Regions from separate parts of the Bradyrhizobium sp. Crot121 genome, predicted to be linked through region 2. Evidence: predicted binding sites of a transcription regulator. Region 2 holds the regulator's gene; each other region holds the start of a gene.

Region 1 (3,280 bases), on a different contig from region 2:
GTGCCGGGCTGCTGGCCCTCGCGCTGGAGAGCGCATCCCGAGCCCGGCGGCGCATCGTTGAGAGAGCGGCGGGAAAGCAGCCGCTCCGCTCCCTATGCTTCAAAGCTAATTGCCACTTTTTCCCACCCTTCGTGAGGCAGCTCACATCGCCTCGCTCGGGCATGTCGGAGAGTGCCGGTAGCGGAGGGTCAAGCCATGGCTGAACCTGCGAAGCGAATACCGGACTGGTTAACAACCGACATCCTAATCATCGTCGTAGGGCTGACGGTTATCGGAAATCGGCCCGCGCATCGCCCTCCCCGCAAATCACCCCCGAAGACATTGTTGCCGATTGTCACCAACCGTGTGATCAGGATCGAGAGCGCTCGCCAGACCGCTAAAGCGATCAGGCGAACTGCGCGAGCCTTTAGCGCACCGCGCGCTCACTCGTCCTTGTAATCGACCCGATGGACTCTATCTTCAGTGCATGAACCTGACAGAAGTCCAAGACCAGGCAATACAAGCCCGCATGGCGCTGATCGTAGGCGCGAACACGTTTGACCGGCTGTTCGCGGGCATTCACTTCGATGAGCTCGACGGCGACATCCTATTCGTCTACGCGAAGGATGAGGAGATCGCGACCGAGGTGGAGGACAACTTCTCACTTCACATCCAGATCACGGCTTCTAAGATCTTGAAGCGCGAGGTCAACATCGTGATGGTCCTGCCGAAGCAGTTCGCTCACTGAATTCATGCTGTCGTAGCCGGCGCCTCTAGGGAACATCATCTCCGCGCGTCCGGCCGCCACCGATTGAATGCCGCCGGTTCAAAAAGAACAACCGATTGCCCGTGGCCGCTTCGGCATATTGGTCGATAGCAACAATGATTGCCTGGACGTGGTGAAAGCACCACCCTTCCCGCGTCGCCAACTGACGCACCTCCGCAAGGGCCTTGAAGAAGGGAGGTTGCTCCGGACTGTCAGAGAAGTAGTTCACCACTTCCGGCCTCCTAACACCTTGCCGGCGGTCGGCCCTGGCAACTCCTTCCTGAGCCTGTCGCGCTCGGCGCAAAGCCCTTCGATCTTCGCGAGCATCCGCTGCAGGAGGATTTCGGCAGACGCGGTACAGATCCCTGCCCGTTGTAGCTTCAAATGTCGTTTCGCTGACGCCCGACCTGGACGCGCATGTATTCGATTTGCCGACGGACGAACTCGAGATCCGGCATGGAGGCCCCTCTTCGTGGAGCTCATTACGAGAACGAAACGGGAACATTCTTTCAAGTTACAAGTTGGGACCGGAGCCAGATTTTTTGGAGGTTCATCATGGCCGACAACACGGAAAAGGACCCGAATGAGTGGGTTTCAGGACATGATCCGATGACGGGCGCCCAAGCGTCGTACCTCAAAACCCTTGCGGAGCAGGCGCACGAGCCCGTCCCTGGAGAGAAGGAACTCACGAAGGCAGAGGCGTCCGAGCTGATCGAGAAGCTGCGGAAGAAGGTTGGGTTGGGGAAATAGCCTGCCCTCCCGTCAGCGGCCGCCGTTCCGCACCGATCTCGCGGTGGAAAAGCAACTGCTCCCGCGTTTGCGAATCCCTGCCCTGTGCTAGCTCGCCGGAACGCAAGTTGAGCTGGCGGATTCGTTTCGCGCACCAGGAGCCTTCCAAATGCTGATGACCAGGGAACGGCGCGCGACGATCCGGACGCTGCGAGGATGGGCCATCTCCGTGCTGCAAGAAGCGGGCGCGATCCGCGAATGCGAAGAGCACGGGTGGATGCAGGACCGCGCCGACCGCATGCCCGCGATCGCGCCTTCGACATCGCCCGCCAGTACCCGCCGCTTGGCGTCTCGTCTCAGGCGGCCGCCGTCGCGCTCGCCGAAGTGCTGGACTCGATCGGCGACACCTGCCCGGGGTGCCCGCCCGAGGCCTGATGCCCTCCGGCGAAACCTTAGCCCTCCGCCATCGTCGCCGTTCTCACCTTTGCCCCGAAGGCGCCTGCTGCTGAGCGTTCGCGTTGTTCGGGTTTTTCTTGTTCGCCTCGTGATGGCCGACGACACACCCGGCCGCGGCGCCCAGCTTGCCGTGTCCCACCATATGGCCGGCGACGCCGCCGACGATAGCACCCTTGATGCAGCCCTTCGCGTCCGCCGCGGGCGCGAAAGCAAGCGAAATTGCGGCCACGCAAGCTGCCGCCGAAATCCATCTCATGTGCGTTCCTCCGGTCATGAAGATCGAGCAGTCAACGCGATCCGGTCGAACTCCGTTCCGGAGAAGCGAATGGCTCTTGCCGGCTAATCCTGCGCGCGCCGCAGGGCGGCTTGCAGCCGTTCTCTTTCCTTTTCCCACCGGTCGTCCTCGGCCCGCGCTCGCTTCCCGATAGCCTCGACCTCAACCTGAATAGCCGCGGCCTTTTTCGCATGCTCGCGCTCGGCCTTGTCCAGCGCCGCCTGCGCTTTTGCCGTCGCCTTTTCGCGCCGTTCGCGGAGCTCCTAGCGCCGGCGAGCGACCCAGACCCCAAGCAGAAAGGCAGCGAAGAGCGACTGCAACGGAGCCTTCACGGTGATCTCGCGCAGCCGATCGGCCCAGCGCATCGCGGCATCCTGTGAAGGCGACTGAGGCGGTCGCCGGTGCGCTTCCGAAATCTGCTCGACGCCGTCCTCGTTGATCAGTCCGGAAGCTTCCGTCATTGCCGAGGCATCTTTCATGTCCATAAGGCTCTCCTCCTCTGGCGTCAGGCCGACTGTCGCTGTTGCCTGCTCGCCGGCTTCTTCGCAGCCGTCTCCTTCGCCTGTTTCTTGCCTTGGATTGGCATCAGCATTTCCTTCTGGCCGGCCGTCGCCTTTCGCGGCTTCTTGGCCGGCTTGGCGACCTTCGCCGGCTCCACTTCTTTGCCGACGCTCCGCCGCAGCGCCTCCATCAGATCGACAACGTTCTCTCCGCGCGGTCGCTCCTTGGGGGTGATCGGCTTGCCGGCTCGCTTCTGGTTGATAAGGTCGATCAAGGCCGTCTCGTACTGGTCCTCGAACTTGTCGGGCTCGAATCGCCCCGACTTCTGGTTCACGATATGCTTGGCTAGATCGAGCATGTCTTTCGTGACCTTGACGTCCTGGATCTCGTCGAAATATTCGTCCTCGGAGCGGACTTCGTACGGGTAACGCAGCAGCGTCCCGACCAGGCCTTTGTCGACGGGCTCGAGCGCGATGATGTGCTCGCGGTTCGTTAGCACCACCCGCCCGATCGCAACCTTGTTCATTTCCCGGATGGTCTCGCGGATCACCGCAAATGCGTCGTGACCGACCTTG
Region 2 (3,280 bases):
CACTTCCGTCAGATCTTCTTCTCCTCCACGATCGGGCTACGGAAACCTGACGCGGACGCCTATGATTACGTGATAAAGGCGATCGGCGTGCCGGCTTCGCGCATCGTGTTCTTCGACGATTCCGCCGAGAACATCCGCGGCGCACGGGCGATGGGCCTCGCAGCCATTCACGTCACATCACCGGATGATGTGACGAACGCGCTTCTCGCCCTCGGAATTTAGGAGTTGCCCGTGGCCTTGATGCCGGTCGCCGATGCGCTTGCCGCGGTTCTCGCCGGCGCGGAACCTTTGCCGGAAGAGATGGTCGCACTCGATGCCGCCTATCACCGCACGCTTGCCCGTGACGTCGCGGCAAAGCGTACTCAGCCGCCACTGGCGATGTCGGCGATGGATGGCTATGCGGTGCGATCCGCCGATGCCGCCGACTTGAGCGCGCGGCTGAAGGTGATCGGCGAAGTCGCCGCGGGCCGGCCGTTCGATCGGGAACTTGGTCCGCGGGAAGCGGCACGGATCTTCACCGGAGGCGTCATTCCCGCCGGCGCCGATGCGGTCGTGATCCAGGAGGACACCCGGGTCGATGGCGATCACATCACCATCACCGAGGCCGCTGTCGCCGGGCGGCATATCCGGCCCGCCGGCGTCGATTTCCGCGAGGGTGACGTGCTGCTGAGGCGCGGAAGCCGGCTGACCGACCGCGCGCTGTCGCTGGCGGCGTCGATGAACTATCCGGAACTCCCCGTGCGGCGCCGACCCAAGGTCGCCGTGCTCGCGACCGGCGACGAACTCGTGATGCCGGGCACCTCTCCGGGTCCAGGCCAGATCGTCTATTCCAACGGCTATGCGCTGCGGGCGATGGCGCGTGCAGAAGGCGCTGAAGCGATCGATCTGGGGGTCGCCGCCGACACGGTTGCCGCCACCACCCACGGCATACGCCGCGCGCATGCCGCGGGCGCCGACATCCTCATCACCACCGGCGGCGCCTCGGTCGGCGACCATGACCTCGTGAAGCCGTCGCTTGAGGCCGAGGGCGTGACCATGGCGTTCTGGAAGATCGCGATGCGGCCGGGCAAGCCGATGATGCATGGCCGGCTCGGCGCGATGCGAGTGATCGGCCTGCCCGGCAATCCGGTGTCGTCCTATGTCTGCGCCTATCTGTTCCTGGTGCCGTTGATTCGGGCCCTGCTCGGCCGCTCGGCGATTCATCACGTGACGGAAAGCGCCCTGCTCGGCCGCGATCTCGCCGCCAACGATCAGCGCGAAGATTATCTTCGTGCGCTACTCGAAGAGCGCGACGACGGCACGCTGATCGCAACGCCGGTCACCAAGCAGGACAGTTCGCTGCTTGGGAATCTCACTGCGGCGCAGGCACTTGTGATCCGTCCGCCATTCGCGCCGGCCGCAGCAAAAGGCGCGCCTTGCGACATCCTCCGATTGCCTGAATGACGCTGCGACCAACACCTGCCGGAGCATCTCTGGTCGCGTTCACCAGAAATTAAGTGGTTGCGGAACACATATCGAACATATAGTGTCCGTTCATGATTTGTTTCGAAACTCGCTGTCTACGAATGGGAGTGCGTGACTCCCGAGATCAGCTCTTCTCAAGTCTCGGATCGAACGACGCTACCAACCGGGGGAATGCTCGCGATGCTTACGCGCAAACAGTATGAACTTCTGCGTTTCATCAACGAACGGCTGAAAGAGGCCGGCGTGCCTCCTTCCTTCGACGAGATGAAGGACGCGCTCGACCTGCGCTCGAAGTCCGGCATCCACCGCCTGATCACGGCGCTGGAGGAACGGGGCTTCATCCGCCGCCTGCCGAACCGCGCCCGCGCGATCGAGGTGATCAAACTGCCTGAGCTCTCCGCCGCCGGCAACGGCCGCCGCGGCTTCACGCCGAGCGTCATCGAGGGCACGCTCGGCAAGCGCACGACCAGCGCGGCCGTGGCCGAAGACGATGGCAACCGTCCCGTCGCCGTTCCCGTGATGGGCCGGATCGCGGCGGGTACGCCGATCGAGGCGCTGCAGACCCGCAGCCACACCATCAGCGTGCCGCCCGACATGCTCGGCTCCGGCGAGCATTATGCGCTCGAGGTGCGCGGCGATTCCATGGTCGAGGCCGGCATCCTCGACGGCGACATGGCGCTGATCCAGCGTAACGACACCGCCAACACCGGCGACATCGTGGTGGCGCTGATCGATGAGGAGGAAGCGACGCTGAAGCGCTTCCGGCGCCGCGGCGCGTCAATCGCGCTTGAGCCTGCCAATGCGGCCTACGAAGTCCGCATCCTGCCGCCGAACCGGGTGCGGATCCAGGGCAAGCTGATCGGGCTTTATCGCAAGTACTGAGCCGACGAGGACGCAGCAGCTCGTCTGGTACTTTGGTGGGTGATCTGCCCTCAAGGACACTGACAAGAACGATTTAGAGTGATTAGAATAAGAGCCCCGGTAAGTTCGCCGGGGCACTCTCGGTGCAAGGAGATGTGCGGCAGCGCCTCCTATCGTGTTTGTGAACGGCTAGAGGGCGCGGGCCGTACAAATGCCAAGAACGGAGCAGAGGCTTATAAGTTATCGTCCACTCTGATAGAGGCCTGCGCCTCTTCCCAGGCCGGGTCGGCTATCTCGAATGAGGAGCAATCCGATGTGTGACTATAGCCTGCATGCCGTGGCGACGCGTCCCGCCCAGGTTGGAGAGACGCTTATCACCACCACCTTCCGCGGTACCTCGACCCGCGGCTTCGCTTCGGAAAGCGATCCGACGGTCGCAGTCTGCATGCTTCCCGGGACCGAACTCGCGTTCGCCGATAACGTCCGCTACGACAATCGCTGGATCTGGACCAAGACGACCGGCTTCCGTGTCGGCAAGTTCAACCAGATCGATGCGCATATTCGGGATCGTCATCACGACGCGATCGACTTCCCCGATGGCAGCCATGTGCTGGTGACCCAGCTCTGCGAAGGGCAGCGGGCGACCGTGCTGCAATTGCCCGTGACGCATCATGTTGCAGAGCCGGCACCGAAGGCGGTCGACCAGCGCCCCGCGCCGAACCCGCTGTTCATCGGCTGAGAGCTTCGGGCAGCGTGCGCCGCCGGTCTCGGCCGGCGGGACGTTGCCGCGGGTGAAAAGCAAAGTATTCGAGCGGCCCCGGAGGCCATCCCGGGGCAGATGTGGTTTTGTTGAACTATTCGCAAGGGGCATGATCGGTGGTCACCAAGATCACATGGCAAAAAGCCGGACGGGTGGCCCAGCCCGGCCGATACATGTTCAGGTTCGGCTGGCTCA
Region 3 (3,280 bases), on a different contig from region 2:
ACCCGCTGACCATGAACAGCGCGCCGGCGGTCGAGACCAGCATGCCGATGCGATAGGCCGCGACATAAGAGGCCATGCCGGCGGCCTGCTCGCTCTCGGGCAGGCTCTCGACACGAAAAGCATCGACGACGATGTCCTGCGTCGAGGAGGTGGTGGCGACCAGCAGCGCGGCGAAGGCGGCGAACCAGGGCGAGCGCGCGGGATCGGCGATCGCGAGCAGCAGGATCGTGGTGATCAGCAGCAGTTGCGAGAACAAGAGCCAGCCGCGGCGCCGCCCGAAATGTCGCGTGAAGAACGGCACGTGCAGCGCATCGACCAGCGGCGCCCAGAGGAATTTCAGCGTGTAGGGCGTGCCGACCAGCGCCAGTAGGCCGATGGTGCCGAGATCGACGCCGACCTCGCGCATCCACACCTGCAGCGTCGACCCCGACAGCGCCAGCGGCAGGCCGGAGGAGAAGCCCAGCACCAGCACGATCAGGACGCGCGGCTGCAGATAGACGGCAAGGCTGTCGCGCCAGGAGGTGGCGGCAGGCTCGGCTTTCTCGGTCGCGGCGGCTGTCGCTTCAGGCGCGGTCATGGAGCCCTGTTAGCAGATTCGACAGGAAAATCCGCCCCGCAAGCGTGGCAATTGTAGGATGGGTAGAGCGCAGCGAAACCCATCGCGTCCCCGCGGCGGTGGTATTGATGGGTTTCGCTGCGCTCTACCCATCTTACGGCGGGCTACTCCCCCGCCTGCAGCTTGGGCGGGGCGGGGAACAATTCGGGTCTTCCGCTGGTCACGATCCGCGGCAGTTCCACCGGGGCGTCTGACTTGCTGAAATCGAGTTCCTCGATCCGGCCGGCGCGCTTTTCGATCTTGTCGGCGGAGATCAGGATCTGGCGTACGTCCTCGTTCACCTGCGAGAAATGGTTCTGCAGCTTGAGCACGCGGTCGCGCAGCCGCGACAGATCGTCGCCGAGCTTGATCACCTCGGTGCGGATCTGGTCGGCTGCATCGCGCATCCGTGCGTCCTTCATGATCTGCTGCATCACCTGGATCGCGAGCATCAATAGCGACGGCGACACCAGCACTACGCGGGCGCGGTAGGCCTTCTGGATCACATCGTCGAAGCCGTCATGGATCTCGGCATAGACCGACTCGGACGGCACGAACATCAGCGCGGTGTCCTGGGTCTCGCCGGCGATCAGGTATTTCTCCGCGATGTCGCTGACATGCTTCATCACGTCATTGCGTAGGCGTTGGCTGGCAATCTTGCGTTCCTCATCGCTGCGTGCGTCGTGCAGCGCGGTCATCGCCTCCAGCGGGAATTTCGCGTCGATGCAGAGCGGGCGCTGGTCCGGCAGGAACACCACGCAGTCCGGCCGCTTGCCGCTCGAGAGCGTGAACTGGAATTCGAAGGAGCCCTTCGGCAGTCCGTCCTGGACGATCGCCTCCATCCGCGCCTGGCCGAAGGCACCGCGCGACTGCTTGTTGGCGAGCACGTCGCGCAGCGTCGTCACCTGCGTCGTCAGGTCGGTGAGGTTTTTGTGCGCGTTGTCGATGATGCCGAGCCGTTCATGCAGATGGCGCAGGCTGTCCATCGTGTGGCGCGTGGTCTGTTCCATGGATTGGCCGACGCGGTGGGTGACCGAATCCAGCCGCTCGTTGACGGCGCGTGCCATCTCGGCCTGGCGGCCGGCGAGCGCCTGCGTCATCGCATCGACCCGGCCGCTCGCCTCGCTCTGGGCGCGCAGCACCTCGCTCAGCCGCTCTTCCAGCTCATCGGCGCGGATGGTCTGCGCGACAGCCAGTTCCGCGCCGCGCCGGGAGGACCGCGCGATCACGATGGCGATCGTCAGCAGCAGGACGAGCGCGAGCACGCCGAACGCAACCAAGGCGTCCGCGACGCGGACCGGCCAGTCGCCGACCATGAAGAGAATCTCGCTCATGCAAGCGCTATAGCCGATTCGCAGGCGACTGCGAACGAAAGTGGAACATTTATGGTTAACAAGCCGTGAAGATTCGTGGTTAAGAAAAGCAGAAGAATCATGGTTAAGGCCGTCTTAACCGGTTCCGGATCGCATTGACCGCGGCATATCAAGCGCTTAAATCGCCCGCCATGGCCTTGAGAGAAATCATCATCCTGCCGGACAAGCAATTGCGGCTGGTTTCCAAACGCGTCGAAAAGATCACGCCTGAGATCCGCAAGCTGATCGACGACATGTTCGAAACCATGTACGAGGCGCCCGGCATCGGGCTGGCCGCGATCCAGGTCGCGCAGCCGCTACGGCTGGTCACCATGGATCTCGCGAAAAAGGACGAGAACGGCGAGACCACGCCGAAGCCGCGCGTGTTCATCAACCCGGAGATCATCTCGGCGTCCGAGGAGAAGTCGGTCTACGAAGAAGGCTGTCTGTCGATCCCCGAATATTACGAGGAGGTCGAGCGGCCGGCGCGGGTGCGCGTGCGCTTCACCGACATCGACGGCAAGGTGCATGAAGAGGACGCCGAGGGCCTCTACGCCACCTGCATCCAGCATGAGATCGACCATTTGAACGGCATCCTGTTCGTGGACTATCTGTCGAAGCTGAAACGCGACCGCGTGCTGAAGAAGTTCGCCAAGGCCGCCAAGCGCGCGGTGGAGTAGGTTACAATCTCTCCGCCGTCATGGCCGGGCTTGTCCCGGCCATCCACGTCCTTGGTCGGCGACAGGCAAGACGTGGATGCCCGGGACAAGCCCGGGCATGACGGAGAAAACTGAACCATTTGAAGTGTGACCAATGCCGCTCCGCCTGATCTTCATGGGCACGCCCGATTTCGCCGTGCCGACGCTGCTCGAGCTGGCCGGCCACGGCCACGAGATCGCTGCCGTCTATACCCGTGCGCCGAAGCCGGGCGGGCGCCGCGGCCTGCAACTGCAACCGACGCCGGTTGAGCAGGAGGCGCGGCGGCTCGGCATTCCCGTGCTGACGCCGAAGACGTTGAAGACACCGGAAGCGCTGGAGGAATTTCGCGCGCATCAGGCGGATGCGGCCGTCGTGGTTGCCTATGGCATGATCCTGCCGCAGGCGATCCTCGATGCACCAAGGCTTGGCTGCTACAACCTGCACGCTTCGCTGCTGCCGCGCTGGCGCGGCGCCGCGCCGATCAACCGCGCCATCATGGCCGGCGATGCCGAGACCGGCGTGATGGTGATGAAGATGGATGTCGGCCTCGACACCGGCGATGTCGCGATGGCCGAGCGGCTTGCGATCACCGACCGGATGACGGCGGCCGATCTGCACGATGCGCTGGCGCCGC
Region 4 (3,280 bases), on a different contig from region 2:
CGAAATATCGCGTCATGCGGCGATGCCGGTACCGGTGCCGATCAATAAAGCGTGCGCAGCGGCCGCTCGGCGGCGCCCCAAGGCACCCAGCGGCAGGAGAAGGAGACGTAGCCACCCTCATAGGGCTGCACCGCGAGGAATTTCACCACCTTGCCGTAGGAAGCGCAGTGATCGACCGCGAGCTGGCGGGCGTCCGCCTGCTGGGCCAGCGAATAGGCAATGATGCCGCCGGTATCGTTGCCCTTGAACGGGGGCACCCAGTCGGCCTTGGCCGGTACAACGGCCAGCATTGCGCTTGCGGCAACCATGCCAGCGGCCAGAATTTTTCGCATCTGCAGACTCTCCTCAAATCCTCGGGCCGCACCATAAAGTGCGCGGGCGACCGTGAAAAGAATCGTGGGCCGGAGATTTGCGGAGTTCTCCGCCAGTGTTGCCGCGTTGCACTTGACCTCGCCCGGCCTTCGCGGCACCGTCCGGCGCATTGGATTGTCCGGCGGATTCTCATGCGCAACTCTGTTCGTTCCTCGACCAAAACTGGCCTCTGCGCCGCATTCGGCCTGCTGGTTGGCCTGTTGGCGTCCGCCCAGACTGCCCACGCCGCCAATCCGCTCGAGCTGAATTTCTGGCTGTCCGGACCGAAGTACGAAGGACGGGTGGCGCCCTGCGAGGCAGCGCTGCAGACCATCGCGTCTCAGTTCCAGGAAAAAGAGAACCAGTTCTGGAATTCCCCGCTGGTGATCACCGGCTATTCGCGCATCCACGAGACTGCCTTCCGTCCCTGGCAGTCCGACAACATCCCGCGCCGCTACTGCTCGGGCGACGCGGTGTTGAGCGACGGCAAGGTGCGCACCGTGCATTTCTCGATCATCGAGGATGGCGGATTTGCCAGCATCGGCCAGGGCGTCGAATGGTGCGTGGTCGGACTGGACCGCAACTGGGCCTATAATCCCGCCTGCAAGTCGGCCCGGCCCTGATCCTTAGGGCTGGTGTGGCGATGCTTGTTATCGAGCAATGCGTCGCATCACACTTTGTTCTTGAAATGTTCCATCTCCCTGCTAGGCTCGCCCGCGGTCGAGTGTGAGGGGTGCTTGATGTTTCGATTGGCCTTGGTTTCCCGCCTGCTGATTTCCGTCCTTGCCTTTTTTGCCGCGATTGGCCCGGTCAGCGCCCAGGACCGCCGACAAAACGCGCCGGGCGAGTTCGATTTCTACGTGCTTGCGCTGTCTTGGTCGCCGTCGTTCTGCGAAGCCGCCTCCGAGCGCGGCGATGGCCGGCGGGCGCAGGTCCAATGCGGCGGACGCCCCTACTCCTTCGTGGTGCATGGGCTCTGGCCGCAATATGAGCGCGGCTTTCCGGAATATTGCCAGCGGCCGGCGCCACGCCTTGCCCGCAATGTCATGAGCTCGATGCTCGACCTGATGCCGGCGCCCGGGCTGATCTACAACGAATGGGACAAGCACGGCACCTGCTCGGGCCTCCCCGCACGCGCTTATTTCGAGAGCATCCGCAAGGCCCGCGCCGCGGTAAAGATCCCTGAGGAATTCCTGCAATTGTCGGAGCCGAAGACGGTCGCACCCGGCGAAATCGAGGAAGCCTTCATCAAGGCCAATCCGGGCCTCAGCAGCTCGGCAATCTCGGTGACCTGCGACAGCAAGCGACTCAGCGAGGTCAGGATCTGCATGAGCAAGGACATGCAGTTCCGTGCCTGCGAGGAAACCGATCGCCGCGCCTGCCGCCGAGACCAGGTGGTGATGCCGCCGATCCGGGGCGGCTAGACAGTCTCTCCATCGTCATGCCCGGGGCTTGACCCGGGCATCCACGCTCTTCTTGACAGCGGCGACCGTGTGGATGGCCGGGACAAGCCCGGCCATGACGAGTAGAAGTGCGGTGTACAGACCAGCAGATATCTCATGAACTACCGTCACGCCTTTCACGCCGGCGGCTTTGCCGACGTCATCAAGCACATCGTGCTGGTGCGAATCCTGCTCTATCTGCAGGAAAAGCCGGCGGCGCTCCGCCTCATCGACACCCATGCCGGCGCCGGCCTCTATGATCTCACCTCCGACGAGGCACGGCGCGGCGGCGAATGGCTGACCGGAATCGCGCGCGTGATGCAGGCGCGATTCTCCAACGAAGCGCTGCCGCTGGTACTGCCTTATCTCGACATTGTGAGAGCCTTCAGCCCGCCGGGCGAACTGAAGGCCTACCCGGGCTCGCCCTTGATCGCACGGGCGCTGCTCCGGCCCCAGGATCGCCTCACCGCTTGCGAGCTCGAGCCGGAGGCGCGCAAACGCCTGATCGACGCGCTGCGCCGCGACGCCCAGGCGCGGGTGGTCGACCTCGATGGCTGGACCGCGCTGCCGGCCTTCGTCCCGCCGAAAGAAAGGCGCGGCCTGGTCCTGATCGACCCGCCCTTTGAAGCCAAGGACGAGTTCGAGCGGCTGGCGCAAGGCTTTTCGGAGGCGTTCGCCAAATGGCCGACCGGCAGCTATCTGCTGTGGTATCCGGTCAAAAGCCGTCGCGTGACCGACGATCTCGCACGGCATGTCGCTTTCGAGACAGGCAACAGCAAGCCGGCCGGCAAATGCCTGCGACTCGAATTCAGCGTCGCGCCTCGCGAAGCCGAGAGCGGACTGGTCTCGACCGGGCTCTTGATCGTCAATCCGCCCTGGACGCTTGCCGGTGAACTCAGAATGATCCTGCCCGAGTTGGAAAAGCCCTTGGGCCAAGGCGGCGCCGGCCGATTCAGGCTGGAGACGCCCAAACCTTAACCAACGCCGTTGCTGAAAACTCCCACTCGACCATAGGCAACTTGCCCGGAACCGTATTATGCTTGTCACGTTAGGACTGGCTTTACGTTCCGCTTCCGCGAATGGTTGCGGCGGAGTGACGAGGCCGAAGAAAAATCCAGGCGGGTCGGTGGCGTGACACAGGTCCGCTGAGGTGGCCAAGCTTCCGGCAGCGAATGTCCGGTCACCCGCTACGTGAGTTGCGCGTAGCGGCTGTGCAATGCGGGGGAGGAGTTTCCCGATGGCCATGACTGGGACAGTCAAATTCTTCAATGGAGAGCGCGGCTACGGCTTCATCAAGCCTGACGACGGCGGTCGCGATGTGTTCGTTCACATCACCGCAGTCGAACGCGCAGGACTAAAGGATTTGACCGAAGGACAGCGTATTACGTTCGACGTCGAACCAGACAAGAAGGGCAAAGGCCCCAAGGCGGTCAATCTGGTGATTTCATCGTGAGCCCTTGCGCTCACGCTGAAGCGGACTGAAGTCT

Evidence for each region. Region 2 encodes LexA, which represses DNA repair genes until DNA is damaged. Its sites were predicted from a motif close to TGTTCNNNNTGTGTTCNG; they were not measured.
Region 1: a site for LexA is predicted at 1,232-1,249, ahead of AC5ZGW_RS45420 (DUF3072 domain-containing protein). Genes of this name have one in related genera too.
Region 3: a site for LexA is predicted at 1,960-1,977, ahead of AC5ZGW_RS42660 (DNA recombination protein RmuC). Genes of this name have one in related genera too.
Region 4: a site for LexA is predicted at 1,030-1,047, ahead of AC5ZGW_RS16230 (ribonuclease T2 family protein). Genes of this name have one in related genera too.

Annotation. Positions count from the first base shown of each region.
Region 1 is NZ_JCAMOR010000175.1:566-3,845, reverse strand. It holds gene AC5ZGW_RS45430 (hypothetical protein) at 509-727, shown strand; gene AC5ZGW_RS45425 (hypothetical protein) at 753-977, opposite strand; gene AC5ZGW_RS45420 (DUF3072 domain-containing protein) at 1,301-1,495, shown strand; partial or broken gene AC5ZGW_RS45415 (hypothetical protein) at 1,644-1,909, shown strand; gene AC5ZGW_RS45410 (hypothetical protein) at 1,953-2,186, opposite strand; gene AC5ZGW_RS45405 (hypothetical protein) at 2,468-2,689, opposite strand; gene ku (non-homologous end joining protein Ku) at 2,710-3,280, opposite strand, start outside.
Region 2 is NZ_JCAMOR010000111.1:13,647-16,926, reverse strand. It holds gene AC5ZGW_RS42060 (HAD-IA family hydrolase) at 1-222, shown strand, start outside; gene AC5ZGW_RS42055 (molybdopterin molybdotransferase MoeA) at 232-1,443, shown strand; gene lexA (transcriptional repressor LexA) at 1,645-2,346, shown strand; gene AC5ZGW_RS42045 (hypothetical protein) at 2,639-3,064, shown strand; gene AC5ZGW_RS42040 (hypothetical protein) at 3,202-3,280, shown strand, end outside.
Region 3 is NZ_JCAMOR010000118.1:6,942-10,221, forward strand. It holds gene AC5ZGW_RS42655 (AmpG family muropeptide MFS transporter) at 1-577, opposite strand, end outside; gene AC5ZGW_RS42660 (DNA recombination protein RmuC) at 721-1,929, opposite strand; gene def (peptide deformylase) at 2,100-2,627, shown strand; gene fmt (methionyl-tRNA formyltransferase) at 2,761-3,280, shown strand, end outside.
Region 4 is NZ_JCAMOR010000016.1:7,498-10,777, reverse strand. It holds gene AC5ZGW_RS16245 (DUF3617 domain-containing protein) at 1-16, opposite strand, end outside; gene AC5ZGW_RS16240 (hypothetical protein) at 42-332, opposite strand; gene AC5ZGW_RS16235 (hypothetical protein) at 504-974, shown strand; gene AC5ZGW_RS16230 (ribonuclease T2 family protein) at 1,092-1,775, shown strand; gene AC5ZGW_RS16225 (23S rRNA (adenine(2030)-N(6))-methyltransferase RlmJ) at 1,911-2,771, shown strand; gene AC5ZGW_RS16220 (cold-shock protein) at 3,031-3,246, shown strand.